Regions from separate parts of the Enterobacter sp. LM3 genome, predicted to be linked through region 2. Evidence: predicted binding sites of a transcription regulator. Region 2 holds the regulator's gene; each other region holds the start of a gene.
The links. Region 2 encodes PurR, which represses purine synthesis genes. Its sites were predicted from a motif close to CANGCAAACGTTTGCNTG; they were not measured.

Region 1 (7,275 bases), on a different contig from region 2:
CTTACTTACGACGCCACGTCGTGCCCTGCGGGCCATCTTCCAGGATGATACCCATTTCGGTCAGACGATTACGTGCTGCATCTGCCGCCGCCCAGTCTTTCGCCTGACGCGCTTCCAGACGTGCCTTGATCAGTGCTTCAATCTCTGCCACTTCGCCATCGTCCGCCTGGGCCCCGCTCTGCAGGAACACGTCTGGCTCCTGCTCCAGCAGGCCGAGCACGGAAGAGAGTTTGCGCAGATGTGACGCCAGCGCATTAGCGGCAGCCATATCTTCAGATTTCAGACGGTTCACTTCACGCGCCATATCGAACAGTACGGAATAGGCTTCTGGTGTGTTGAAGTCATCGTTCATCACCTCAACAAAGCGTGCTTCGAACGCTTCACCGCCTGCTGCCGCGACGGACTTGTCGGTACCACGCAGTGCGGTGTACAGACGTTCCAGCGCAGAGCGCGCCTGCTTCAGGTTCTCTTCGCTGTAATTCAGCTGGCTGCGATAGTGGCCGGACATCAGGAAGTAACGCACGGTTTCCGCGTCGTAATACTTCAGCACGTCACGCACGGTGAAGAAGTTGCCCAGTGATTTCGACATCTTCTCGCGGTCAACCATCACCATCCCGGAGTGCATCCAGTAATTAACATACTCGCCGCCGTGGGCACAGGTAGACTGCGCAATTTCGTTTTCGTGGTGCGGGAACATCAGATCCGAACCGCCACCGTGAATGTCGAAATGGTTACCCAGTTGCTTGCAGTTCATCGCCGAGCACTCAATGTGCCAGCCAGGACGCCCTTCTCCCCACGGAGACGGCCAGCTTGGCTCGCCCTCTTTGGACATCTTCCACAGCACGAAGTCCATCGGGTTACGCTTCACGTCGACCACGTCAACGCGGGCACCGGCCTGCAGCTGATCCAGATCCTGACGGGAAAGCTGGCCGTAAGTTGGATCAGTCGGTACCGAGAACATCACGTCACCATTATCCGCTACGTAAGCGTGACCGCGTTCGATCAGTTTTTCGGTGATGTCGATAATTTCGTGAATATGGTGGGTTGCACGCGGCTCGCTGTCCGGACGCTGAATATTTAACGCATCAAAATCGTTATGCATTTCCACGATCATGCGATCGACCAGCGCGACGAAGTTTTCGCCATTTTCATTAGCGCGTTTAATGATTTTGTCGTCAATGTCGGTGATGTTGCGCACGTACTTGAGGTTGTAGCCCAGGAAACGCAGGTAACGTGAAACTACGTCAAAGGCAACAAACGTACGGCCGTGGCCGATATGACAGAGATCGTAAACCGTAATACCACACACGTACATGCCGACTTCCCCGGCATGGATAGGTTTAAATTCCTCTTTTTGGCGCGTCATTGTATTAAAGATTTTTAACATCGAAGATTCCATGTAAACACGTGTGTGGACGAAAACCGGGTATTCTACCCGTAATTCAAACCCGAAGCAGCACACAATGCAAGGTGATCGCATCCTGTGGTTATGCTATAACAAGCCCCTATATGTGACCCGAACACGGGTTGACGCACCACAATAACGGAACAGGATGCAAAAATGGTTACTTTCCACACTAATCATGGCGATATCGTAATCAAGACTTTTGATGACAAAGCGCCTGAAACAGTTAAAAACTTCCTGGACTACTGCCGCGAAGGTTTCTACAACAACACCATTTTCCACCGCGTAATCAACGGTTTTATGATCCAGGGCGGCGGCTTCGAACCTGGCATGAACCAGAAAGCGACGAAAGAAGCGATTAAAAACGAAGCGAACAACGGTCTGAAAAACACCCGTGGCACGCTGGCAATGGCGCGTACTCAGGCTCCTCACTCTGCTACCGCACAGTTCTTCATTAACGTGGCTGACAACGACTTCCTGAACTTCTCTGGCGAAAGCCTGCAGGGTTGGGGCTACTGCGTATTTGCCGAAGTCGTTGAAGGCATGGACGTCGTTGACAAGATCAAAGCCGTTTCTACTGGCCGCAGCGGTATGCATCAGGACGTTCCAAAAGAAGACGTTGTGATCACAAGCGTGACCGTCAGCGAGTAATTCGTGGCGACACTCTTTATTGCAGATTTGCATCTGCAAACAGAAGAACCGGCGATCACCGCCGGTTTTCTGCGTTTTTTACGCGGTGAAGCGAAAAGCGCCGATGCGCTTTACATCCTCGGCGACCTGTTTGAAGCCTGGATTGGCGACGATGATCCCAACCCGCTCCATCACGAAATGGCGGCAGCCATTAAAGCGCTGGTTGATTCCGGCGTCCCCTGCTACTTCATTCACGGCAACCGTGATTTCCTGCTCGGTAAGCGCTACGCCCGTGAAAGCGGTATGACGTTGTTGCCTGAAGAACAGGTACTCAACCTCTATGGTCGTAACGTTTTGATCATGCACGGCGACACGCTCTGCACCGACGATACCGGCTACCAGGCGTTTCGCGCCAAAGTCCACACCCCGTGGATCCAAAAAGTTTTCCTGGCTCTGCCGCTGTTTATCCGTAACCGCATCGCCGCCAGAATGCGCGCGGGCAGTAAGGCCGCCAACAGCAGCAAATCCATGACCATCATGGACGTTAACCCCCAGGCAGTTGTCAGCGTGATGGAAAAGCACCACGTCCAGTGGTTGATCCACGGCCATACCCATCGCCCGGACGTACACACACTGACGGCCAACGACGAACCCGCCCACCGCGTGGTACTGGGTGCCTGGCACAGTGAAGGGTCGATGGTGAAAGTCACGCCTGAAGGCGTCGAGCTGATCGCATTTCCTTTCTGAATTCCCCCCACACTGCACGTTTAATATCATTCATTTTTTTTGAATAACATTCGCAAATTGTTTCGATTTTAACCAATCCGTGGTCGTTCTATTATTTATCACATCAGGGCAACACGCCCTATCCAAGACAAAATACTTAAGGAATACGACCATGAAATCCATCAAAACTTTCGTTTCAGTTGCTGCTCTCTCTATGATCTCTTTCGGTTCTTTCGCTCAGAGCGTCAGCGCTACCGCCTCTACCCTTGACCGCGCAGAAGCCAAAATTGCCGCTCAGGCTGCTGAACAGGGTGCGTCTTACAAAATCACCAGCGCACGGTTCAACAACCGCGTTCACATGACTGCAGAACTGACGAAATAAGACCCCTGATTGCCGTGCCGCCAGTAAACAGACAAGCGACAGCGACAATATGATGAGCAAGGAACAGAGAATGAAAACAATCAGCATCGTGAGCGCCCTGCTGCTGGCCGCTGTCCTGTCCACTGGCGCGATGGCGGCGGAGAATCGCTTCTCCACCCCAGAAGCAGGTTCGAATATCGACACCAGCATGGAAAATCATATTGATGTCGGCCATGCATTCGATAAAGAAAACCTGACAGCAGGCAATCTCCTGTAAAAATCGCCAGAGACTTTCGCTAAACAGACCGCCAAATGCGGTCTGTTTTGTTATGCGCGGAGGTCCACAACGGCTCAAGTTTTAGCCGCGCAACCGTTTTCCTTGCCCGTATTACATGCTATTCTCTGTGCCCTCGAAAGCAGTGTGTTTCGCACCACAGGAGTTTTAAGACGCATGTCTTCCCGCAATAATCCGGCGCGTGTCGCCATCGTGATGGGGTCCAAAAGCGACTGGGCTACCATGCAGTTCGCCGCCGAAATCTTCGAAATCCTGAATGTTCCGCACCACGTTGAAGTGGTTTCCGCACACCGCACACCCGACAAACTGTTCAGCTTCGCCGAAAGCGCTGAAGAGAACGGCTACGAGGTGATCATTGCCGGTGCGGGCGGCGCAGCACATCTGCCCGGCATGATTGCCGCCAAAACGCTGGTGCCGGTACTGGGCGTTCCAGTGCAAAGCGCGGCGTTAAGCGGCGTCGACAGCCTCTATTCCATCGTTCAGATGCCGCGCGGCATTCCTGTCGGTACGCTGGCGATTGGCAAAGCGGGGGCAGCAAACGCCGCTCTGCTGGCCGCGCAAATTCTGGCGACCCACGATAAAGCAATACATCAGCGTCTGGCGGACTGGCGTAAAGCCCAGACCGACGAGGTGCTGGACAACCCGGATCCGCGGGGTGCGGCATGAAGCAGGTTTGCGTCCTCGGCAATGGTCAGTTGGGCCGCATGCTGCGTCAGGCCGGAGAGCCGCTGGGCATTAGCGTCTGGCCTGTCGGCCTGGATGACGAACCGGAAGCCGTTCCGTTTCACCAGAGCGTGATTACCGCAGAGATCGAACGCTGGCCGGAAACCGCGCTGACGCGTGAACTGGCGCGTCATAACGCCTTTGTGAACCGCGATGTGTTCCCGATTATTGCTGACCGTCTGACACAAAAGCAGCTGTTCGATAAACTCGGGCTTGCAACCGCGCCGTGGCAGTTGCTGTCTGACAAAAGCGAATGGGCTGACGTCTTCGACATGCTGGGCGAACTGGCTATTGTGAAGCGTCGCGTGGGCGGTTATGACGGCCGTGGACAGTGGCGTCTGCGCGCACACGAAACCGCTGAACTGCCGGATGACTGCTACGGTGAGTGCATCGTTGAGCAGGGCATCAACTTTAGCGGCGAAGTGTCGCTGGTGGGCGCTCGTTCGCATGACGGCCACACCGTGTTTTATCCGCTGACGCATAACCTGCATCAGGAAGGTATTCTGCGCACCAGCGTGGCGTTCCCGCTGGCTCTTGCCGCACAACAGGCGCAGGCAGAAGACATGCTCTCCGCCATCATGCACGAGCTGGGTTATGTCGGCGTAATGGCGATGGAGTGCTTCGTCACGCCGTCCGGTTTGCTGATCAACGAACTGGCTCCACGCGTACACAACAGCGGCCACTGGACGCAAAACGGCGCGTCCATCAGCCAGTTTGAACTGCACCTGCGCGCCATTACTGATTTACCCTTGCCGCAACCGGTAGTGAACAGCCCGTCAGTGATGATCAACCTGATCGGTACCGATTTGAACTACGATTGGCTGAAGCTGCCGCTGGTGCATCTGCACTGGTACGACAAAGAGGTGCGTCCGGGTCGTAAAGTGGGTCACCTGAACCTGAACGATTCCGACACGGGCCGCCTGAGCGCCACCCTGGAAGCGATGATCCCACTGTTACCGCCAGAATACGCGAGCGGTATTGTCTGGGCGCAATCGAAGCTTAAATAAGCGATAAGTGCCGGGGAGTTGATCTTCCCCTTCCCCGGCTTCATCTCACGCGCGTAAAATCGTCGTCCATTGCTGTTTTGATTTCTGGAATAACCATGAACGATGGAACGGATTATCGCGCGATCCTCGCGTCCGATACCCCTTTAATCGACGTTCGCGCGCCGATCGAATTTGCACAGGGTGCGATGCCTGCGGCACTCAACCTGCCTTTGATGAACGATGACGAACGCGCCGCCGTCGGTACCTGCTATAAACGCCAGGGGCCGGAAGCCGCCCTTGCACTCGGTCATAGCCTGGTTTCCGGTAAAACCCGTGACGACCGCATCAACGCCTGGCGCGAAGCAAGCCTGGCACATCCTCACGGCTATCTCTGCTGCGCGCGCGGCGGCCAGCGCTCGCATATTACTCAGGCATGGCTAAAAGAGGCCGGCGTTGATTACCCGCTGATCAGAGGTGGCTATAAAATGCTGCGCCAGGCGGCGATTCAGGCCACCGCAGAGCAGGTGCAAAAACCGATGGTGCTGATTGGCGGCTGTACCGGAAGCGGTAAAACGCTGCTGGTGAAACAGCATGTGCAAGGTATCGATCTGGAAGGGCTGGCGCACCATCGCGGCTCGTCGTTTGGTCGCACGCTCACACCGCAACTCTCGCAGGCGAGTTTTGAAAACCAGCTGGCCGTTGAGCTGTTAAAAAAAGATGCCGCACGCTGGGTGCTCGAAGATGAAGGCCGGATGATTGGCTCTAACCACCTGCCGGAGTGTCTGCGTGACCGCATGGTGCAAGCCGCCATCGTCGTGGTAGAAGACCCGTTTGAAATCCGTCTTGAGCGTCTGCGTGAAGAGTATTTCGACCATATGTGGGCGGATTTTTCTGCCGCATTCGGTGAAGAGTTGGGCTGGAAAGAGTACAGCGACTATCTGCACCACGGCCTGTTCGCCATTCGCCGCCGTCTGGGGCTGCAGCGCTTTGCTGAATTCACAGCGCTGTTGGATGTCGCGCTCCTGGAACAGCAACGTTCAGGTGGAACCGGAGCACACGTTAGCTGGCTTGCGCCGCTGCTGAATGACTATTACGACCCGATGTACCGCTATCAGCTTGAAAAGAAAGCGGACAAGATTGTCTATCGCGGAACGTTCGAAGAGGTTGCCGGGTGGCTTGCACGCTGAAAAAAGCCGGGTGACGGCTACGCCTTACCCGGCCTGCATGTTTCCCCTCTCCCTTTCCGGGAGAGGGTCAGAACTTAGAAGTCGTAACGCAGACGGACCAGGTTCATATCGCCCAGATCGTCGGTGCTGGAGGTGAACACGTGTTCGTAATCAACACGGAAACCGTAATCCAGCTGGAAGCTGATACCCACACCGTTGTCGATGCGCTGGTAGTTACGGCCATTCACGTATTCAATACGGTCACCCATGAAGTAAGGCTGGATGGATTTAACCGCATACTGATTGATTGGGAATTTGTAGCCTGCGAAGTACTCAATACCCCATGCATCACCCGCAAAGTAGTCGTCAGTGGATACTTTTTTGGTGGTCAGGAAGTTCTGGTACCAGCCGCCGCCAGCAGAGAAGGTCCAGTTGTCAGGTTTCCAGCTCAGCGCAGTCCCCAGGATGTTCTGGTTGTACGTTTCGCTATCGCCATTTTCCGGGTTACGCATATCCGCACGGGTGTAGTTCCACGCCGTACCCCAGGTCAGATCTTTGGTCAGGTGATAATCCAGACCCAGTGAACCGCCGCCTTTACGTTTGTAACGCAGGCCGTTGCCTGGCAGGTATTCGTTGTCTTCGAACAGGTAGGATGCATAGATATCAGCATCGCCCACAGTTTTCTTGTATTTCAGCATTTTACGTGAACGGTAAGAACCGTCGTAGTCGCCGTTGATACCGTTACCTGGTGCCTGACCAATCATGTCGTAGTCCCAGATATCGGTTTTCGCACCCACCACATCATAGTAAACGCTGTTCTGTTGACCGAAGGTCAGCGTACCCCAGGTGTCGCTCTTCAGACCGGTATACAGCATACGGCGAGAGGTGTCGTTAGCCCCCTCTTTGTAGTGATTATCCCAGTTGAACAGCGCAGGAATGTTGACACCCAGCTCGTAGTAGCTTACCCAGCTGATGTCATCAAA
Region 2 (7,275 bases):
TGACGTCGGAAAATAACCGTCAAATCTGGTTTAAAATGCAGGACCCGACATTAATGAAATACGTCCTGTATAAAGGATTTATTGGTATTGATGGTATTAGCCTGACGGTAGGGGAAGTGACGCCAACGCGTTTTTGCGTGCATTTAATTCCTGAAACTCTCCAGCGCACCACGCTGGGGGCGAAAAAACTGGGTCATCGTGTGAATATCGAAATTGATCCGCAAACCCAGGCGGTAGTGGATACCGTTGAGCGTGTGCTGGCGGCAAAAGAGGCCGCAGTAATAAAAGCAGCAGACGAAGAATAAAAATAACCCCGGATATCCGGGGTTATTTTTATCGGGCGACACGGAGCCCATGTTCAATCCCACGGCTAAAGACCACCTGCCAGAGCTGAATATCTCGCGCCCGGAACGCGCCTGCGCAGGCATTCAGGTAATAGCTAAACATCCGTTTAAATCGCTCGGAATAGTTGTCCGCAATCTCTGGCCAGGACTCCTGAAAACGTGTGTGCCATGCCATCAACGTGGTGTCGTAATCCGCGCCGAAGTTATGCCAGTCTTCGACAACGAAATGAGGCTCACTGGCGTTCGCTATCTGGCGTACGGAGGGTAAACACCCGTTCGGGAAGATGTATTTGTTGATCCACGGGTCAACGTTATTGTCAGTGCGCTTAGAACCGATGGTATGCAATAAGAAGATACCGTCAGGTTTCAAATTACGATCCGCCACCGCGAAGTAAGTCGCGTAATTTTTAGGGCCCACATGCTCGAACATGCCAACGGACACAATACGGTCGAACTGTTCGTTCAGATCACGGTAATCCTGAAGCCGGATATCAACATCCAGCGTCTGACAGCGTTCCTGCGCCATTTTTTGCTGTTCAGCGGAAATAGTGACACCCACTACGCTGACGCCGTAGTGTTTCGCCATAAAATACGCCAGCCCACCCCAGCCACAGCCAATATCCAGCACCCGCATACCGGGCTGTAACTGCAGTTTTTCGCAAATCAAACGCAACTTATCCTGCTGTGCCTCTTCAAGGGTGGACGCCTCTTTCCAGTAGGCGCAGGAGTATTGCATGAAAGGGTCGAGCATACGGCTGAACAGGTCGTTACCCAGATCGTAATGCTCTTTGCCGACGATCCACGCCCGTTTTTTATTTTGCAGATTGAACAAACGGGTAGAGGCGACACGCAGCGTGTCTTTCAGGTTGCGAGGGAGTTGGTTTTCCAGACCCGCGCGTAACACGCTGGAGAAAAAGATATCCAGCCGTTCACATTCCCACCAGCCGTCCATATAGCTTTCACCCAGGCCTAACGATCCCTCCTGCAATACGCGTTTAAAAAAATCGGGATGCTTAACCTGCGGATCGGAAGGGGACGATCCGTTAATCGTGATGCCTGCACGGCCTAACAGCTCACTGACGATCCGGGACCAGTTATCGTCCGGAATGTTGACTTCTTCTATACACGATGAACTCATAGCTTCTCCATCACCTTGCTGTGATCAGAACCTTCAAACAGCGTAGACGCTTTTTATGGTTTGTGAGAAATCTCACGGTAATTAACCGCGAGGCTAGTATCCGACGTAGAACAGAGGAAGGGAGATAACCCTTGCCGAAATGCCTTCCCTGGTAAAACGGGAGCACTCCGGCTCCCGTTAACACTTAATATTTATCGTATTTAATCGAACCAAATTTAGTATAGGCCTCAAAATTTGGTGATTCAATAAAAAATTCTTAGCAACCTAATCACTGAAATGCAACATAATTTCGGGTGCGATTATGCATGTGTGGTTTCCGCCTGAGTGCTGTCATTCTGCTCACGTTGTGCTGATGACTGCATACGATAGCCAATGGCGGCCAGCGCAACGGTAACCAGCATCACGCTGGTGGTGGTCAACAGCGGCGTGGCAATCAGTGCAGAAACCACCAGGCTTGCCAGGAAGCACAAACCCAGTTGCAGGGTGTTTTGCAGCGCAGCTGCACGCCCTGTCGCCTGTGGGAACGGACGTAACGCCTGCGCCACGACGATAGGGTAAATAGCACCGTTAGCGACCGCCATTACACAGAATGGAATCAAAATTTCGGCCAGACCAACGTGTGGGATAAAGCCAACAGACCAGGTACCTATCACGCTTAATGCATACAGACCCAGTAACCAGGGCAGCATTTGCTGACCCTCCCATTTTTGCAGCGCGGCGCGACAACCGTAGCCACCGACCAGGAAGGCGATAGTTTGCGGAACATAGCTCAGACCGATGGCGGCCGGGCTATACCCCATATCGTGCAGAATAAACGGTGAACCGGTCAGCCAGGCGAAGAAGCTCGCGGAACAGGCGGCGTAAATCAGTACGTTTCCACGGTAGGCTTTGGTGCGCAGTAACGAAATAAACGTAATGGGTTTTGCCCCGGTATGCGTCTCTTTTTTATGTGCAGGTTTGAGGGCGAATGCCGGCAGCATCAACACCAGAGTAATGGCAAACAGCGTGGCGAAGATCGCCTGCCAGTCGAAATGCGCCAGGATCCAGCTGCCCAGCAGCGGGGCGAGTGCCGGTGAGAGGCCCACCAGCGGCATAATGGTGGCGAAAATGCGGTTGGTGCGTGACGCCGGGTAATAGTCAGTCACCAGCGCCTGCCAGGTCACGGCAGCGGCGCAGACGCCGACAGCCTGAACAAAGCGCAACACCAGCAGCCAGGCCGCATCGCGTACCCATAACATGCCCAGACAGCCCACGGCAAAAATAGCCAGACCCAGTAACAACACAGGTTTACGGCCGAAGCGGTCGGAGAGCGGCCCCCAGAGCAGCTGTGCGAAGGCAAAACCGGCGAGGAACAGACTCAGGCTGGCGCTGATGGCTGCAGCTGGCGTTTGTAAATCTTCCTGCATCGCGGCGAAAGCGGGCAGGTACATATCGGTGGCTAAAAAGCCCAGCACGCTTAAGCCGCCGAGCCAGACTAAAAATCCTTTCCTGGGTTGCATGGTTTTATTCTCTTTAAGGAGGCAGGGGTATGTTGGCGCAGAGTGTAGGGAGTGCAAACCGGCTTGTGAAACGCTAATATTTGGCGGGTGCATTCAAATTTTTTGCAGGCAGAAAATGTGGTCAGATTATTCTCTTGAAGTCGTGGATGCTGTCGCACGCAACGGCAGCTTTAGTGGTGCAGCGCAGGAGCTGCACCGTGTCCCGTCGGCGATCAGCTATACGGTGCGTCAGCTGGAGGAGTGGCTGGCAGTACCGCTGTTTGAGCGGCGTCATCGCGATGTGGAATTAACGCCCGCAGGAGCGTGGTTTTTGAAAGAAGGGCGTTCTGTTATCAAAAAAATGCAGATCACCCGTGAACAGTGTCAGCAGATAGCCAACGGCTGGCGAGGGCATCTTTCCATTGCCGTGGATAACATCGTCAAACCCGAACGTACCCGGCAGATGGTTGTTGATTTTTATCGCCATTTCTCGGATGTCGAGCTGCGCGTGTCGCAGGAGGTGTTCAACGGTGTCTGGGATGCGCTGGCGGACGGCAGGGTAGAGATGGCGATTGGCGCGACCCAGGCAATCCCCGTTGGGGGGCGCTATGCGTTTCGCGATATGGGGATGCTGAGCTGGAAATGTGTGGTGGCCAGCGATCACCCGCTGGCAGCAATGGAGGGGCCGCTGAGTGACGATACACTACGCAACTGGCCGTCGCTGGTGCTGGAAGATACCTCGCGTTCGCTACCCAAGCGTATTACCTGGCTGCTGGATAACCAGCGACGGGTGGTTGCGCCGGACTGGGCATCTTCTGCGACCTGTCTCAGCGCCGGGCTGTGCGTGGGGATGGTGCCTGTCCATTTTGCCCGTCCGAGGATCGACACCGGCGAATGGGTTGCGCTGACGCTGGAGAATCCGTTCCCGGATGCGGCCTGCTGTCTGACCTGGCAACAAAACGATGTATCGCCCGCGATGGCCTGGCTACTGGATTATCTGGGAGACAGTGAAACGCTGAACCGGGAGTGGCTACGGGAGCCAGCTTAGCTGGCTCCGTATGGCGATTAACGACGGTAGTCGCGGAATGGACCATCCGCAACGGAACGACGTTCGATGAGACGCGGGTGAACTTCAATGGACTGTGACTCTTCGCGCTTGCTGACGATCCTGTCCATCAGCATATTGAAGGCCGTTTCACCCAGTGAGTCTTTCGGCTGGTGAATGGTGGTCAGCGCCGGGGTGAAGAAGCGCGAGTTACGCACGTTGTCATACCCGATCACAGAAATATCCTGCGGCACGCGCAGACCCAGCTCATCCGCCGCACAGAGTGCGCCCATCGCCATGATGTCCCCGCCACAGAAGACGGCGGTGGGGCGGTGCTGTTGGGAGACAATCTGCTGCATGGCGCGATAACCGGATTCCGGCTCAAAGTCGCCCTGCACAATCCAGTTTTCCGGTACGGTGATCAGCGCTTCTTCCATCGCTTTCATAAAGCCCGCCAGACGACCGGCACCGGTATTGCGCTCAAGCGGACCCGGGATCACGCCAATCTCGCGGTGGCCGCGCTCGACCAGATAACGACCTGCCATATAACCACCTTCAAAGGCGTTATCGATGACGGAATCGGTGAAATCGGCGCGCGCTTCACCCCAGTCCATGACCACCATCGGAATATGGCGGTACTCTTCCAGCATGGAAAGAACAGACTCCGGGTATTCGGAACACATCACCAGAAGGCCATCCACGCGCTTTTGTGCCATCATCGACAGGTAGGCACGCTGTTTTTCAATGCTGTTCCATGCGTTGCCCAGAATCAGGGTGTAGCCTTTCTGGAAACAGTTTTTCTCTACCGCTTCAATGATCTCGGCAAAATAGGCCGCTTCACTGCTGGTGGCCAGCAAACCAATGGATTTGGTGTGATTAACCTTGAGGCTGCGAGCCACCGCACTTGGTGAGTAGTGCAGTTCTTTGATGGCTGCCCAAACGGCATTACGCGTCTCTTCCGCAACAAAGCGGGTTTTGTTAATTACATGTGATACGGTTGTAGTGGAAACGTTTGCGCGTTTTGCTACGTCTTTAATTGTTGCCATTAAATGTCACTCCAGACCATATCCTAAGCTCCTGAAAAACTGGAAGGTAAACGTTTGCCTTCTCTCACCCTTATCTCGCAACTTTTGAATTGCGGCACGCCAGGAAAACGACACGGGACGTCAGGAGGGGGTCAATGGCCGGTACGCTAATAAATTTAGCGTGGAATTTTGTCCTATCTTGATGAAAAGGGGAAGAGCAAAAGTGGTTATCAGTTTAAATCCAGGAAGATTTTTGATGTAAACTGTGTAAAAATGAGCAAGCTCACTTTCCGTGTGGGGATTAAAAGGAGAAAAATTGATGAGTTCCGATCTGAAGTTTTCACTGGTGACCACCGTTATTGTGCTGGCTTTGATTGTGGCTGGCGGTCTGACTGCTGCATTGCACTGATTTACGCGGAGGGAGAGTGTACTCGCCCTCCGGATCTCCCGATTGTTACTCCTCTGGCAAAAATCTTTTGCCAATTTGTTAACTTCTCATTTTTTGTGATTGATGTCATGCTTTTGACTTCTTTGTTCTGTGTCGCGTGATGACACGGCATCCGGAGTTGACTCATGAAAATCAATTTTCCTCTGCTGGCCCTGGCGATTGGCGCTTTCGGGATTGGCACCACTGAATTCTCCCCAATGGGGTTACTGCCTGTTATCGCCCGGGGCGTGGACGTCTCTATCCCTGCGGCCGGTATGTTAATCAGTGCTTATGCCATTGGTGTGATGGTGGGGGCTCCGCTGATGACGCTGCTGCTTTCGCATCGCGCCCGGCGCAATGCGCTGATTTTCCTGATGGCTATCTTTACGCTGGGCAATGTGCTCTCCGCCATTTCACCGGATTACACCACGCTGATGCTGTCACGGATCCTGACCAGTCTTAACCACGGCGCATTCTTTGGGCTGGGGTCTGTTGTGGCGGCAAGTGTGGTACCAAAACACAAGCAAGCCAGCGCGGTGGCAACCATGTTTATGGGGCTGACGATCGCCAATATTGGTGGCGTGCCTGCTGCCACCTGGCTGGGAGAAGTGATTGGCTGGCGTATGTCTTTCCTCGCCACCGCTGCGTTGGGGGTGGTCGCGATGGTGGCGCTGTTCTTCTCCCTGCCAAAAGGCAGTGTCGGTGAACGCCCTGAAGTACGCAAAGAGCTGGCGGTGCTGATGCGCCCTCAGGTACTTTCCGCGCTGCTGACCACTGTGCTGGGGGCCGGGGCGATGTTCACCCTCTACACCTATATTTCCCCGGTGCTACATGATATCACCCACGCAGCGCCGGTCTTTATTACCGCGATGCTGGTGTTGATCGGCGTGGGCTTTTCCATCGGCAACTATCTCGGCGGGAAACTGGCCGATCGTTCGGTGAATGGAACGCTGAAAGGCTTTTTAACTCTGCTGATAGTCATCATGGTGGCGATCCCGTGGTTGGCGCGTAACGAGCTGGGGGCAGCTATTGCGATGGTGGTATGGGGTGCGGCAACGTTTGCCGTGGTTCCTCCGCTGCAGATGCGCGTGATGCGTGTCGCCCATGAAGCACCGGGTCTTTCGTCTTCCGTCAATATCGGGGCATTCAACCTGGGTAATGCGCTGGGAGCGGCGGCCGGTGGGGCCGTGATTTCAGGTGGGCTGGGTTACAGCTTTGTGCCGGTGATGGGGGCAATCATTGCCGCACTGGGCCTGCTGTTAGTGATGATGTCAGGTCGTAAACAACCTGAAACGGCCTGCGTCGCAGAATAAACAAAAACGCAGAAGGGCGAACCCTTCTGCGTATCTCTTATGCAGCGAAGTTCTTCGCCACAAAGTCCCAGTTAGCCAGTGCCCAGAAGTGCTCCAGATAGTTAGGACGCGCGTTGCGGTAGTCGATGTAGTAAGCGTGTTCCCACACATCCACGGTCATCAGCGGCGTTGCGCTGGTGGTCAGTGGCGTGCCTGCGTTAGAGGTAGAAACGATAGCCAGTTTGCCATCAGCTTCTTTTACCAGCCAGGTCCAGCCAGAACCGAAGTTTTTGATTGCTGCATCAGTAAACTTCGCTTTGAAATCCGCGAAGCTGCCGAATGCGGCGTTAATGGCGGCAGCCAGTTCACCAACAGGTTCTCCACCGGCGTTCGGAGCCAGGCAGTGCCAGTAGAAGGTGTGGTTCCACACCTGAGCCGCGTTGTTGAATACGCCACCTTCTGAACTGCGTACGATCTCTTCCAGCGTTTTGCCTTCGAAATCGGTGCCTTTGATCAGATTGTTCAG
Region 3 (7,275 bases), on a different contig from region 2:
GACATATCCACCGTGGTGGTGCTGCGTGCGCCGCCCAGTCCTGCATGCACGCTGGCGCTGCCGGTATAAGAGAACAGGTTCAGGAAGTCTTTGCCTTTGCTCATCTGGCCCAACATACGACGGGCGATACGGTGGTCAAGGAACAGGCCGGTATCAAGATAATCGGTCAGGTTCACCCACAGGCGCGCGTTATATTCGCCCACTTCGATGAAATCGCCCTTTTCGCCCATCTTCTGGTACTGGTTTTTCCCTTTCTGACGCTCACGGGTTTTCAGCACCAGTTTGTTCGGCGCGATACTCAGCACAGCGATGGTTGCGGCAATCACGTCCAGCATACGCTGACGCGCTTTTTGCGCATCGATAGTTTTTGGCGGCGCATACTCCTGCACCACAACCCAATCGCCGTAACGATCAACCGCCACGTTGTACTCCGGCAGATCGGCGTCATACAGGCGATAGCATTCAATACCTTCCTGCTTCGCCCATTTTTCAAATTTCTTCAGATTCTTGCGCAGGCGGTTGGCGTAATCTTCCGCCACGCCAGATGGTTTACTGTCTGCCGCTTTTTCTGCCAGATGGTAGTTCTTCTGCACACATTCCAGCGGGCCGTTTTTCGCTTTAAACTGGCGATCGGCACGCAATTGCAGGCAGCTCAACAGCTCTGGCGAGGCGCTGAACAGGGACAGATTCCAGCCGCCAAAATAGTCTTTCATATTTCGGCCCAGCAGGCTGTGCAGGGCAATCAGCGCCGGTTCGCTATCGAGACGCTCGCCGTACGGCGGGTTGCTGATAACCGTACCGTAAGGCCCTTTTGGCAGCGGATTGGTTAAGTTCGCGACGTCTTTCACTTCAAAGGTAACAAGCTCACCAATCCCGGCACGGCGGGCGTTGCTGCGCGCACGTTCAATAACGCGAGGGTCGCTGTCAGAGCCGTAGAAATGGGAGGTGTACTCCGCCAGGCCTTTACGCGCGCGGGTCTGTGCTTCGGCTTTGACCTCTTGCCAGATAGCTTCATCGTGCTGTGCCCAGCCACCAAAGCCCCAGTGGCCACGGTGTAACCCCGGCGCACGATCGGTTGCCAGCATCGCCGCTTCAATCAGCAGCGTACCGGAACCACACATCGGGTCGAGCAACGGCGTACCCGGCTGCCAGCCGGAGCGCATCACAATGGCGGCGGCCAGGGTTTCTTTGATAGGTGCCATACCGGTGCGATCGCGGTAGCCACGCAGGTGCAAGCCTGCCCCGCTCAGATCCAGGGAAATACTGGCAGTATCACCGTTAAGCCACACGTTAATACGCAGATCCGGGTTTTCGCGATCGACGTTCGGACGTTCCTTATTTTTACGCGTGAAGCAGTCAACGATGGCATCTTTCACGCGCAGCGCACCGTACTGGCTGTTGCGGATCTCATCGTTCACGCCGTTGAAATGCACGGCAAAGGTGGCATTCGGGGTGAAGATCTCTGTCCAGTCGATCATCTGTACGCCGGTGTAGAGGTCAAGATCGCTATAGACCTTGCACTCTTTCATCGGCAGCATGATGCGCGACGCCAGACGGCTCCACATCAGGCTCTGGTAAATAAGCCGCGTGTCGCCCTCAAAATGGACACCACCCTGAACCACCTGGCACTCTTGCGCACCCAGGGTTTCCAGTTCAGTTTTTAACAGCTCTTCCAGCCCACGGGCCGTACTGGCAAACAGAGAATTCATATCGTCACTTTTACTCTAAGAAAATTGTCGCGCATTATAGCTAATATGGCGTGTATGTCATAAAGTTGAAGGCTTATTTTCATTCGAGGGACTGTGCAGTGGCGACGTTATCCAGGCTTTTTATCCATCCAGTGAAATCCATGCGCGGTATCGGCGTATCTCACGCGCTGGCCGACATGAGCGGATTTGCCTTCGATCGTATTTTTATGGTCACCGAGCCTGACGGCACGTTCATTACGGCGCGCCAGTTCCCACAAATGGTGCGTTTTACCCCTTCCCCACTGCATGACGGTTTGCACCTGACCGCGCCGGATGGTGAAAGTGTGGTGATTCGCTTTGCTGATTTTGCACCTGTCGATGCGCCAACGGAAGTGTGGGGTAACCATTTCACCGCGCGTATCGCACCTGATGAGATTAACCGTTGGCTAAGCGGGTTTTTCTCCCGTGAAGTCCAGCTACGCTGGGTGGGTCCGGAGCTGACACGGCGCGTGAAGCGCCACGATGCGGTCCCGCTCTCATTCGCTGATGGCTTCCCTTTCCTGCTGACCAACGAAGCCTCGCTGCGTGATTTGCAAAGCCGCTGCAACGCCAGTGTCCAGATGGAGCAGTTTCGACCAAACCTGGTGGTGACCGGTACGGAAGCCTGGGAGGAAGACACCTGGAAAGTGATCCGCATCGGCAGCGTGATTTTTGACGTCGTGAAGCCCTGCAGTCGCTGCATTTTTACAACGGTAAGCCCGGAGAAAGGCCAAAAGCACCCTTCCGGTGAACCGCTGAAAACCCTGCAGTCATTCCGTACCGCGCAGGATAATGGCGATGTGGATTTCGGCCAGAACCTCATCCCGCGTTCAAGCGGCGTGATCCGCGTGGGTGATGAAGTGGAAATTCTCGCCCGTGGGTCCGCCAGGGTTTACGGCTCAGGCAATGAAGAAGAATCAACCGACGTTGAAAGCGAAGCCGAGTCTGTGGTGGATATTCACTGGCAGGGTAATGTCATCCGTGGCAACAATCAGCAAGTGTTACTTGAACAACTGGAGCAAGCGGGGATCCGCGTACCTTACTCCTGTCGGGCAGGTATCTGCGGGTGCTGTCGGATCAAACTGGTCGAGGGCGAGGTCAGTGCGCTGAAAAAATCAGCCATTGGCGATGACGGTACCATTTTATGTTGCAGCTGTATCCCGAGAACGTCAGTGCAGCTGGAAGCTTAAACAGCCTGTTCGAGGCTGAACGAATCCACATGAAGCTGCGGCTTCAGTCTGTCGTTCATCACCTTAATCGCATCACCAAGCTGCATCATTCGCCCGGCAATGGTTACGCCGGGCTGTGCCAGCAAACAGAGGGCGGCATTTTCGCCAGGCTCAACCACCAGCAGGTTAACCTCTTCTGCAGTATCACTCAGGCTCACACTGGCCGCATCGCCTGTTGCTGGCGTCCAGCTCATGCCATGTGCCAGAAAATGCCAGCTTTTCGGCATTTGCGGTTTCAGGAAACGGATCGCTACCAGCGCATTTAATACCAGCTCAGCGCGCTGTTCTTTGGACAGCACCAGATCCCGGCATTTTTCTTCAAACGAGAAATAAAGTGCAGCATCGTCAACGCAAAAGCCTGACGGTGAGAAAGCGTCCGGAGTTAACATTCGGCGTGCAAAACGAGAACGAAACAACATGCCATTGGCTAAATCGAGCATCATTCGATCATGCTCGTCGCAAAAATACCAGCGCCAGTTATCGTCAGGTTTAATTCGCATGTGTCTCTCCCGTCCCCAAACACCCTGTTCTAAAAATGTCCTGATTGTTGCTTCATTTATAGCGTCATTTAATAAAAGACCATAATGTCTAAATAAGCAACAATGACGGAATATAAAACAACCAGGGCTGGAAATAAAGCCCTGGTTGTCTGATTAGGAGAAAAGATTAGATGTAAGTAACGATTTCTTTAATCAGAGGCGGCCCTTTAAAAATAAAGCCGGAATAGATTTGCACCAGTGACGCACCAGCCGCCATCTTCTCACGGGCAGCAATCACGGAGTCGATCCCCCCCACACCAATAATCGGCAGACGACCTTTTAATTCGGCGGACAAGGCACGAATAATTTCTGTGCTTTTTAATTGTACCGGACGACCACTTAACCCACCCGCTTCGTCGCAGTTTTTCATTCCCTGAACGAGAGAACGATCGAGTGTCGTATTGGTCGCAATCACACCGTCGATATTATGGCGGACTAAACTATCAGCAACCTGGATCAATTCTTCAGCAGAAAGATCCGGGGCGATCTTAACCGCGACCGGAACATATTTATGGTGGATCGCCTGCAGCTCATTTTGTTTATTTTTTATGGCGGTCAAGAGATCGTCCAGCGCTTCGCCATATTGCAAAGTGCGCAGGCCCGGAGTATTCGGTGATGAAATATTCACCGCAATATAACCAGCATAGGCATAGACTTTTTCCATACAAATCAGGTAGTCATCTTTACCATGCTCAACCGGCGTGTCTTTATTTTTACCAATATTGATGCCTAATACGCCATCAAAATGGGATCTTTTGACGTTCTCAACCAGGTGATCAACGCCGAGGTTATTAAAGCCCATGCGGTTGATCAGCCCCTCTGCTTCAACCAGACGGAACAGACGCGGCTTGTCATTACCCGGTTGCGGGCGTGGGGTGACAGTACCGATTTCAATGGAGCCGAACCCCATTGCACCCAGAGCATCAATACACTCGCCATTTTTGTCCAGACCAGCCGCCAGACCCAGCGGATTCTTAAAGGTCAGGCCCATGCATTGCACAGGTTTTTCCGGCACGCGTTGACGCACCAGTGCAACCAGTGGTGTACCGGTAATACGGCGTAATTGCTGGAATGTAAATTCATGAGCGCGCTCAGGATCGAGCTGGAAAAGGGCTTTACGAACGAAGGGGTAGTACATGAACTCTCCTGGATTCCCGGTGTGCAAACCGGGAGGGGATTATGTGCGATCCTGCCCGGAAAGGGAATTGACCTGCGGCAAAAAATCAACGGAAAACGCAATCGTTTACCTCTACGTACACTTCTTATGCAATTTTCTGCATTTAAATTTCATATAAATCATTTAGTGGAATAACCCCGCAATGTCACACTCCTGAAAATTGTTATCAATGTTAGATAAAAGCAAACAATTAGTTATAAGGAGCAATCATGCGCGTCATTACCCTGGCAGGAAGTCCTCGCTTTCCTTCTCGTTCCAGCGCACTACTGGAATATGCCCGCGAAAAGCTCAATGCCCTGGATGTGGAAGTGTGCCACTGGAACCTGCATAACTTCGAACCCGAAGATCTGCTCTACGCGCGCTTTGACAGCCCGGCACTCAAAACCCTGACAGAACAGCTCAAAGACGCTGACGGGTTAATCGTGGCGACGCCCATTTATAAAGCCTCTTTTTCCGGCGCGCTGAAAACCCTGCTCGACCTGCTCCCTGAACGCGCCCTGGACGGTAAGGTGGTTTTGCCGCTGGCAACAGGCGGGACAGTTGCCCATTTGCTGGCGGTGGACTACGCCCTGAAGCCGGTACTGAACGCGTTAAAAGCGCAGGAGATCCTGCACGGTGTCTTCGCTGATGACTCGCAGGTTATCGACTACCAGCACAAACCTCACTTTACGCCGAACCTACAAACCCGCCTCGATGGTGCGCTGGAAACCTTCTGGCATGCCCTGCACCGCCGGGATATCCAGGCACCTGCGTTTGGTCTGCCGCAAGGAGTCGCACATGTTTAACACCCTGACACGTATCGGGCTGGCAGGTCTGATTGCCCTCTCGTCGCTGGCTCATGCAGCACCGGAAAGTCTGCGCATCGGCTACCAGAAAGGCAGCATCAGCATGGTGCTGGCAAAAAATCATCAGCTTCTGGAAAAACGCTTCCCGGGCACAACATTTTCCTGGGTTGAGTTCCCGGCAGGGCCGCAGATGCTCGAAGCGCTTAACGTCGGAAGTATCGACCTCGGCAGCACCGGAGATATTCCGCCGATCTTTGCTCAGGCTGCCGGGGCCGATCTGGTTTACGTGGGTGTTGAGCCTGCAAAACCGAAAGCGGAAGTGATACTGGTTCCTGAAAATAGCGCGATTAAGAACGTTGCGGAACTCAAGGGCCACAAAGTGGCATTCCAGAAAGGTTCCAGCTCGCACAACCTGCTGCTACGCGCCCTGCAGGAAGCCGGGCTGAAGTTCACCGACATTCAGCCCGTCTATCTGACACCTGCCGATGCGCGCGCCGCATTCCAGCAAGGTAACGTAGATGCCTGGGCTATCTGGGATCCGTACTATTCCGCCGCATTACTGCAGGGTGGTGTGCGGGTGTTAAAGGATGGTACCACGCTGAAACAGACCGGCTCGTTCTACCTCGCCGCGCGTCCGTATGCAGAAAAGAATGGTGCTTTTATCCAGGGCGTCCTCGATACCTTTACGCAGGCCGATGCCCTGACGCAAAGCCAGCGGCAGGAGAGTATAACTCTGCTGGCAAAAAGCATGGGATTACCTGAGCCAGTGATCGCCAGCTATCTTGACCACCGCCCCATCACCACTATCCGCCCTGTGGACGCACATGTTGCTGCACTCCAGCAACAAACCGCCGATCTCTTTTATCAAAATCACCTCGTTCCAAAGCAGGTGAACATTCGCGAACGTATCTGGCAACCCGCTGGCACTGAAGGAACCCAATTATGAGTCTGAATCTTTTCTGGTTTTTACCCACCCACGGTGATGGACACTATCTTGGCACAGAAGAGGGTTCCCGCCCGGTTGATCACGCTTATCTGCAACAGATTGCCCAGGCAGCGGACAGGATCGGTTTTACCGGCGTGCTGATCCCCACCGGACGCTCCTGCGAGGATGCCTGGCTGGTCGCTGCATCGATGATCCCGGTGACTCAGCGTTTGAAATTCCTGGTCGCGCTGCGTCCTGGCGTGGTCTCCCCTACCGTGGCAGCACGTCAGGCCGCCACGCTCGACCGGCTCTCCAACGGGCGGGCGCTGTTTAACCTGGTCACGGGAAGCGATCCCCAGGAGCTGGCGGGCGACGGTGTGTTCCTCGATCACACGGAACGCTATGAAGCATCCGCCGAGTTCACCCGCGTCTGGCGACGTCTGCTTGAAGGCGAAACCGTCACCTTTGAAGGTAAACATGTGCATGTTCGCGATGCAAAACTCTACTTTCCGCCGGTACAACAGCCGCGCCCGCCGCTCTACTTTGGCGGTTCTTCCGATGTGGCGCAGGATCTGGCCGCTGAGCAGGTTGATCTCTATTTGACCTGGGGCGAACCACCTGAACTGGTTAAAGAAAAAATAGCTCAGGTACGCGCCAAAGCAGCAGCTCATGGTCGCAAGGTGCGTTTTGGTATTCGCCTGCACGTGATTGTGCGTGAAACAAATGCAGAAGCCTGGCTGGCGGCCGACCGGCTTATCTCGCACCTGGATGAGGACACCATTGCCAGGGCGCAGGCCGCCTTCGCCAAAACCGATTCCGTGGGGCAGCACCGGATGGCGTCATTGCATAACGGTAAGCGCGAGGATCTGGAAATCAGCCCCAATCTGTGGGCA
Region 4 (7,275 bases), on a different contig from region 2:
GAGACATCGCACCGATAATAGAAATCACCCAACCCCAGATAGCAATACCGCCGATACTGGCAAGGTTCGCCGGTAATAAAGCAATACCGCTACCCATCATATTTCCGGCGACGACGCCGGTACAGGCAAATAGCCCGATCTTTTTGGCTGAACTCATGTTCATTTCTCCTGAGCTTTATTTTTTGAGGTGCGGGTCGTTATCTGATGTCACTCAGCGATCCGACCGACTGGCGACAAGATTACGGATGCGGGAAGGAAAAATCCTAAAGATAAAATGAAATAAAAAACAACTTCAAAAAAATGACACCATGAGGTTTTTTTATTAACACATCAGGATAAAAAGTTTAGGTCAGGAAAAGATAAATATTGTTATTTTATAGTCTGTTGGTGATGTAATCTGGCGGGGTGTTTATGTTGCCATGAGGTAACAATCAATACACCATGGCAACAATTTAACTACTTTAATAAGAGTGTTATTTAACGCGGTAATGATGCTGCGCTATTTTTCACTGTTCATTTTTCAGAAAGGTTTGTAAGTACGGAACGATTTTTTTGATTGAGGTATGAAAAACACCATTCTCAATCCAGTAGAGCGTGTTATCCCCTGGGCGTAAATTAAACGCTGTAATATAGGCGTCGGCAGCCAGACGATTTTCGCCCTTCATTTCGTATACTTTTCCTAACAGCACATAATTTAACCATGACATTTCAAGATCAATGCTTTTATTAATGTCAGTGTATGCGTCATCAATATCGCCTTTAGTTAGCGCATCGATGGTTTGTATTTGATACCACGGCGCAGTGTCCTGAACGCCTGGTCGTTGTGCTATTTTGTCCAGCTCATTATTGAGCCCTTGCAGCTGTGTTTTATCAAATTGCTGCTGCGAATGACGTAATACATCAACCAGAATTTTTCCCGATAAGGCGAAAGTAAAGTCTGGTGCGTCTTTCGTGACCATCTCAAGTATTTCACTGGCTTTATTTAATGATGCAACATCACCTTCCACAATCAGCTGGTTTGCCTGGTAGTATTGCGCCAGCGGCATACTTTTCGAATGGCGGAATTGCTCAAGCAGTGCCTGCATGCGCGGCGGCCAGGGCTGCGTCAACACCGAGGAAAGGCTATGGAGGAGATCCTCCTGCACTGATAGCAGCGTGTTGTCGGTAATAAAATAACGCTTGTCCAGCATGATGGAGCTGTCGGCGTTATCGACCAGCAATACCGACATAAAGCACTGCTGTGCCCGGTAGTGGCGCTGATTTACGAATTTGATGGTGAGCGTTTTCCCTGAACTGCTGGGCTCTGTCACGTTATAGTTGGTCTTGTCATGCACCATAAAGGTGGAGAAGGTATTCAGCGACGTGGTGATCAGATTGCCAAGGCCAATCGCATAGGACTGTTGAGACGTCCAGCTATTACAGGAGTTACCGGGCTCAAAGCGCACGTCAATATCTCGCGGATTGAGCAGCAGGCGCGTACTGGTGACCGGGGGATGGGAGTTGACAAGCGACATTAATACCAGCGCAATCAGCGCGCCGAGTGAAGACAAAAACAGTAGCCAGGTCCAGAACGTTGCGATGCGCTTGCGCCGATCGACTTTGTCCCGTGCCAGGCGAAATGAGGGTGACGGTAAAGCTGACGAGGTCATCGTCTGAGGCTGTGTTTCTGTTACCCTGATGGGAAGCACTGCGGGTGGTGTGGCGAGAGAAGGGGGAGTGATATCTGGCTCTTCTTCCGTACACCAGACGGCAGTGGCGGTAAGCTTGTAGCCGCGCTTTGGCACCGTGGCGATATATTCAGGGCTTTGTTCGTTACCATCCTTCAGCGACTTACGAAGTTCAGAAATGCTCTGGGTCACTACATGACTGGTGACAATGTTGCGCATCCAGATGTTATCAATAAGCTCATCCCGGCTCAGTACCTCATCGGGGTGTCTGGCGAAATACATCAAAAGGTCAATTAAACGTGGTTCAAGCGTTAGCTGACGGCCCTGACGGCTAATTTGATTTACGGACGGGGTAACCAGCCAATCGCCAACGCGCACAACAGGTTGTTGCATAAAAAAAGCGCCCTAAAGCGGAAAAGGGGAAGGATCAATCATAACACAAATGACTTACCCATTATTGATAAGCAACATGAGTCAGTACCGGGGATGAAAATAACAAAACGGGCACCGCAGGACGCGGCACCCGGGGGGAAATGTGGAGTTTACAGTACCTTATGTGGGCCAAAACACTCGTAATGAATGTTTTCTGGCTTCACGTTCAGTTCTACCAGCTGCTTCGCGGCATACTGCATAAACGCCACTGGCCCACAGACGTAGAACTGCATCTCTGGTGCGCTGAACGCACCCTCATGCTGGCTTAAATCGATCAGACCTTCGCTGTCGAAACGGGCAGCGGCGCGGTCGGCCTCCGTCGGCAGACGATACCAGGTGTGTGCGTTAAAGCGTGGCAGGCCAGTCGCCAGCGTTTTCACTTCATCCGCAAATGCGTGTACATCGCCGTTCTCGGCGGCGTGGAACCAGTTCACCTGTGCATTGTGATGAGACTTCGCCAGCGTATCCAGCATCGCCAGCATTGGCGTTTGACCCACGCCCGCGGAGATCAGCGTTACAGGCGTATTCGCTTCAACGGTCATAAAGAAGTCGCCGGCAGGTGCCGCCAGCTGAACCACATCGCCCACATTCGCTTCATTATGCAGCCAGGTAGAAACCTGACCACCGTCTTCGCGTTTCACGGCAATGCGATAACCTTTACCGTCGGGTTTGCGGGTCAGGGAGTATTGACGGATCTCCTGGTGCGGGAAGCCTTCAGGCTTCAGCCAGACGCCCAGATACTGGCCTGGCTGATAATCAGCGACCGGCTGGCCATCAACCGGCTCGAACTCAAAGCTGGTAATCAATGCACTGCGTGGTGTTTTCCCGACGATGCGGAATGCACGTGTACCTTCCCAGCCGCCGTTTTTATTGGCGTTCTCGCTGTAGATCTGTGCTTCACGGTTGATAAACACGTTTGCCAGCACGCCGTAGGCTTTACCCCATGCGTCCAGAACGTCCTGACCCGGGCTGAACATCTCATCCAGCGTCGCCAGCAGGTGGCCGCCGACAATGTTGTACTGCTCTGGTTTGATCTGGAAGCTGGTATGTTTCTGCGCAATTTTCTCTACCGCAGGCAGCAGCGCCGCCAGGTTTTCGATATTGCTGGCATAAGCCGCGATGGCGTTAAACAGGGCTTCACGCTGATCGCCGTTACGCTGGTTGCTCATGTTGAAAATCTCTTTGAGCTCCGGGTTATGCGTGAACATGCGATCGTAGAAATGGGCGGTGAGTTTAGGACCCGTTTCAACCAGCAGGGGAATAGTGGCTTTAACGGTAGCGATGGTTTGAGCGTCGAGCATAGCAGCTTCCTTCAGATGTGACTTTAATGATGTATTTTTAATGCATCTTATAAAAAATACCCCTGCGTTGTAAATGGTTCTTTGCATCATGAAAAATATGCATCACAAACCTGAAAAGAAATCCATTGATAATGGCGAGGGCTTTATTCCTCAAACCCTTGCGTGGCGTGAAGGAAAACGTTTGCGTAAAATCGTTTGTCAAGACCTGTTATCGCAGAACTAATCAGTTATACTGTTGCGCGTTGTCCAACTGGACTGCCTTTTCAGGCCAAAATTTTATTGTTAGCTGAGTCAGGAGATGCGGATGTTAAAGCGTGAAATGAACATTGCCGATTATGATGCCGAACTGTGGCAGGCTATGGAGCAGGAAAAAGTACGTCAGGAAGAGCACATCGAACTGATCGCCTCCGAAAACTACACCAGCCCGCGCGTTATGCAGGCGCAGGGTTCTCAGCTGACCAACAAATATGCTGAAGGTTACCCGGGCAAGCGCTACTACGGCGGTTGCGAGTACGTTGATATCGTTGAGCAACTGGCGATTGATCGTGCAAAAGAACTGTTCGGTGCTGACTACGCTAACGTGCAGCCGCACTCAGGCTCTCAGGCTAACTTCGCGGTCTACACCGCTCTGCTGCAGCCGGGCGATACCGTTCTGGGTATGAACCTGGCACAAGGCGGTCACCTGACTCACGGCTCCCCGGTTAACTTCTCCGGCAAACTGTACAACATCATCCCTTACGGTATTGATGAGTCCGGTAAAATTGACTACGAAGACATGGCGAAGCAGGCTAAAGAGCACAAGCCGAAAATGATCATCGGTGGTTTCTCTGCTTACTCCGGTATCGTTGACTGGGCAAAAATGCGTGAAATCGCAGACAGCATCGGTGCTTACCTGTTCGTTGATATGGCGCACGTTGCAGGTCTTATTGCCGCAGACGTTTACCCGAACCCGGTTCCACATGCTCACGTTGTGACTACCACTACCCATAAAACCCTGGCAGGTCCACGCGGTGGCCTGATCCTGGCGAAAGGCGGTAGCGAAGAGCTGTATAAGAAACTGAACTCTGCCGTCTTCCCAAGCGCGCAGGGTGGCCCGCTGATGCACGTTATTGCGGGTAAAGCGGTTGCGCTGAAAGAAGCGATGGAGCCAGAGTTTAAAGTTTACCAGCAGCAGGTTGCGAAAAACGCCAAAGCGATGGTAGAAGTGTTCCTGAACCGTGGCTACAAAGTGGTGTCTGGCGGTACTGAAAACCACCTGTTCCTGCTGGATCTGGTTGATAAAAACCTGACCGGTAAAGAAGCTGACGCTGCCCTCGGCCGTGCCAACATCACCGTGAACAAAAACAGCGTGCCTAACGATCCGAAGAGCCCGTTCGTGACTTCCGGTATCCGTATCGGTTCTCCGGCTGTCACTCGCCGTGGCTTTAAAGAAGCAGAAGTGAAAGAGCTGGCTGGCTGGATGTGTGACGTTCTGGACAACATCAATGACGAAGCGGTAATCGAGCGCGTCAAAGGTAAAGTTCTGGATATCTGCGCACGTTTCCCGGTATACGCATAATTCCTCTGCTTTGCAGAAATAAAAAAGGCCGCGTTTGCGGCCTTTTTTTATGGTTTAGCGCCGGTCAAGGGATATTGCCCCCGGCCCCACGATAGCCAGCAAAATAAATGCACCAGCAATACTGATATTCTTGTAGAAGTTAATCATGTTTGGCACAACCGCATCACCGGTCATATCCCAGTAACGGTGGCCAATAATTGCCGTACCCAGCGTGTAGAAAATAAAGAGCACGGCGACAGGGCGGGTGAAAAAGCCGAGCACGATCAGAATTGCAGCGGGGATCTCCATCACCACCGCAATAATCGCTGCCAGCATCGGCATCGGTGCGCCCAGTGAGGTCATATATTGTACGGTTCCGCTAAACCCTATGAGTTTCGGATAGCCAAAGATGATAAACAGCACAGCAAGTGCGATACGGGCAATCAACAGCAACAGGTGGCGTGACTGACCGAAATCAAAATAGCGTAGAGTGTTCATAGCAGGCTCGTTTTTGAGGGGACCTGTTTTAAAACTAATACACAAATCAATACTCTGCCATTCAGCTTTTCTTCATAAATCAGGTATCAGGGTGATTTAAAAAATGGGTATCGCTATTATTCACCTAACTGCGATTCCACATATAAATAACCAATCCCCAGAATTTGCTGCGTGCGGCTGAGTCGGCCAAAACTGATATGCGTTGCTTTAATTCCCGGCCCATCATTTTTATCAAAAGGGTTAAATCCTGTTTGGTGAGTGATGGCATTGAGCCAGCTCTCTCCAAACGCGCAGCTACGCCCGTAAAGCCATATCTGGTTAATATTCAGGATATTGAGAAAATTATACAGGCTCAGACCAATAGCGTTGGCCGCGTTTTCTACCCACGCCTGAACCCGTACGTCTCCTTGCTGCCAGGCGTGGATCAGTGCGCTGGTCGTGAGTTGTTCCGGTGAGAATTCTGCTCCAGGCTGGGTTTTTAACCAGACGCGGGCCTGCTTCTTCAGAGCGCTCAACGAGGCGATCGTTTCAAGGCAACCGTAGCGGCCGCAGTCACAGGCGTTGCCGTCTGGATCCACAATAGTGTGCCCGATCTGTCCACTTCCGTAGAGGTTGCCGCGATAAATCTGATCGTTTATTACAAAGGATGAACCAATTCCGTAATCGACGTTTATGACGCAAAAATCTTGATCCGCCCCAGGGTTTTGCCATTTTTCCGCCAGAGCCAGCATCACGCAGTCATTATCTATCCTGACGTGGATCCCCAGCTGTTCCTCAAGCAGATATTTCATCTCGAGCGGTGCTTTCCACTGCGCTTGTGGCATCGTTTGCGATACCCCTGTGACCGGGTCGACCTGCCCATGCACGCCCAACGCAAGATTGATTCGCTGTTCAGGGTAACGTTTGTGATACTGCCGCCAGCAGTTTGCTATCGCGCCGAGAAGGGTCTGTGGATCGGGCGCATTGATGGTGATGTGCTGAAGATCGCCCACTGCCAGCAGGCGGGCATCCGCAAGCTGACACTCAATGCTGGTGGGTGAGACCGTCATGCATAGCGTCCATGCTCCATGATGGGGGATTTGATAGCTACCACTATTGAGCCCGCGGGCACTCATTTTTTCTGCCGAATGGCTGATTCGCCCCTCATCAAGCAGTTCTTCAAGAATGTTGCTCACCGCCGGAATTGACAGCCCCGTCAGCTGCGCCAGACGCGATTTACTCAGCTGTTTTTCACGCCATAAATGCGACAAAAATATCACCTTGTTGGCCTGACGAACCCGTGCATTATTCAAACCCGCTCGCAACATATACTTAACTCCCTTAACTGTATTGCGTGAACGCTGCGCATTTTAGCAGCGAATACACACTATAAACTCGATGTATTCCATTTTTTACTTTATTTCATTTAGTGGAGAGCAGAATGCACGGTTCAGTTAAGGTATGGCAGGAAACCATTACCCTTCCGACGTGGACGACAGGGGCTGAAGATCCCAACCCCATGTTTCTGGAAAAACGCGTCTATCAGGGCTCCTCAGGCGCGGTCTATCCCTACGGCGTCATTGATACGCTGACCGGGGAACGCGAAATGCGCGACTACCAGGCGGTTTGGCTGGAGAATGATTTCATTCGTGTGATGCTACTGCCTGAACTTGGCGGACGTATCCATCGTGCTTACGACAAAGTAAAGCAGCGTGATTTCGTCTACTACAACGAAGTGGTTAAACCTGCGCTGGTGGGGTTGTTGGGGCCGTGGATCTCCGGTGGTATCGAGTTCAACTGGCCGCAGCATCACCGCCCAACAACCTTTATGCCGGTTGATTTCACCCGGCAGGCTGGTGAA

Region 1: purE (5-(carboxyamino)imidazole ribonucleotide mutase) is a predicted target of PurR. The motif match lies at 3,486-3,503, and genes of this name have one in related genera.
Region 3: pyrD (quinone-dependent dihydroorotate dehydrogenase) is a predicted target of PurR. The motif match lies at 4,728-4,745, and genes of this name have one in related genera.
Region 4: glyA (serine hydroxymethyltransferase) is a predicted target of PurR. The motif match lies at 3,571-3,588, and genes of this name have one in related genera.

What each region holds. Positions count from the first base shown of each region.
Region 1 covers NZ_JBJURN010000011.1:18,587-25,861, reverse strand. Annotated here, with positions in the region: gene cysS (cysteine--tRNA ligase) at 2-1,387, opposite strand; gene ppiB (peptidylprolyl isomerase B) at 1,562-2,056, shown strand; gene lpxH (UDP-2,3-diacylglucosamine diphosphatase) at 2,060-2,782, shown strand; gene ACJ9N4_RS13185 (YdgH/BhsA/McbA-like domain containing protein) at 2,934-3,143, shown strand; gene ACJ9N4_RS13180 (hypothetical protein) at 3,214-3,399, shown strand; gene purE (5-(carboxyamino)imidazole ribonucleotide mutase) at 3,574-4,083, shown strand; gene purK (5-(carboxyamino)imidazole ribonucleotide synthase) at 4,080-5,147, shown strand; gene mnmH (tRNA 2-selenouridine(34) synthase MnmH) at 5,243-6,313, shown strand; gene ACJ9N4_RS13160 (porin) at 6,388-7,275, opposite strand, start outside.
Region 2 covers NZ_JBJURN010000006.1:97,375-104,649, forward strand. Annotated here, with positions in the region: gene ACJ9N4_RS09355 (riboflavin synthase subunit alpha) at 1-305, shown strand, start outside; gene cfa (cyclopropane fatty acyl phospholipid synthase) at 334-1,482, opposite strand; gene punC (purine nucleoside transporter PunC) at 1,782-2,981, opposite strand; gene punR (DNA-binding transcriptional activator PunR) at 3,097-4,008, shown strand; gene purR (HTH-type transcriptional repressor PurR) at 4,026-5,051, opposite strand; gene ACJ9N4_RS09380 (YnhF family membrane protein) at 5,350-5,439, shown strand; gene ACJ9N4_RS09385 (MFS transporter) at 5,604-6,770, shown strand; gene sodB (superoxide dismutase [Fe]) at 6,808-7,275, opposite strand, start outside.
Region 3 covers NZ_JBJURN010000001.1:97,670-104,944, forward strand. Annotated here, with positions in the region: gene rlmKL (bifunctional 23S rRNA (guanine(2069)-N(7))-methyltransferase RlmK/23S rRNA (guanine(2445)-N(2))-methyltransferase RlmL) at 1-1,709, opposite strand, end outside; gene ACJ9N4_RS00500 (YcbX family protein) at 1,808-2,917, shown strand; gene zapC (cell division protein ZapC) at 2,914-3,456, opposite strand; gene pyrD (quinone-dependent dihydroorotate dehydrogenase) at 3,623-4,633, opposite strand; gene ssuE (NADPH-dependent FMN reductase) at 4,882-5,457, shown strand; gene ACJ9N4_RS00520 (sulfonate ABC transporter substrate-binding protein) at 5,450-6,403, shown strand; gene ssuD (FMNH2-dependent alkanesulfonate monooxygenase) at 6,400-7,275, shown strand, end outside.
Region 4 covers NZ_JBJURN010000004.1:320,363-327,637, reverse strand. Annotated here, with positions in the region: gene cadB (cadaverine/lysine antiporter) at 1-157, opposite strand, end outside; gene cadC (lysine decarboxylation/transport transcriptional activator CadC) at 507-2,060, opposite strand; gene hmpA (NO-inducible flavohemoprotein) at 2,210-3,400, opposite strand; gene glyA (serine hydroxymethyltransferase) at 3,705-4,958, shown strand; gene ACJ9N4_RS07525 (DoxX family protein) at 5,013-5,435, opposite strand; gene ACJ9N4_RS07520 (ROK family transcriptional regulator) at 5,552-6,742, opposite strand; gene ACJ9N4_RS07515 (DUF5107 domain-containing protein) at 6,856-7,275, shown strand, end outside.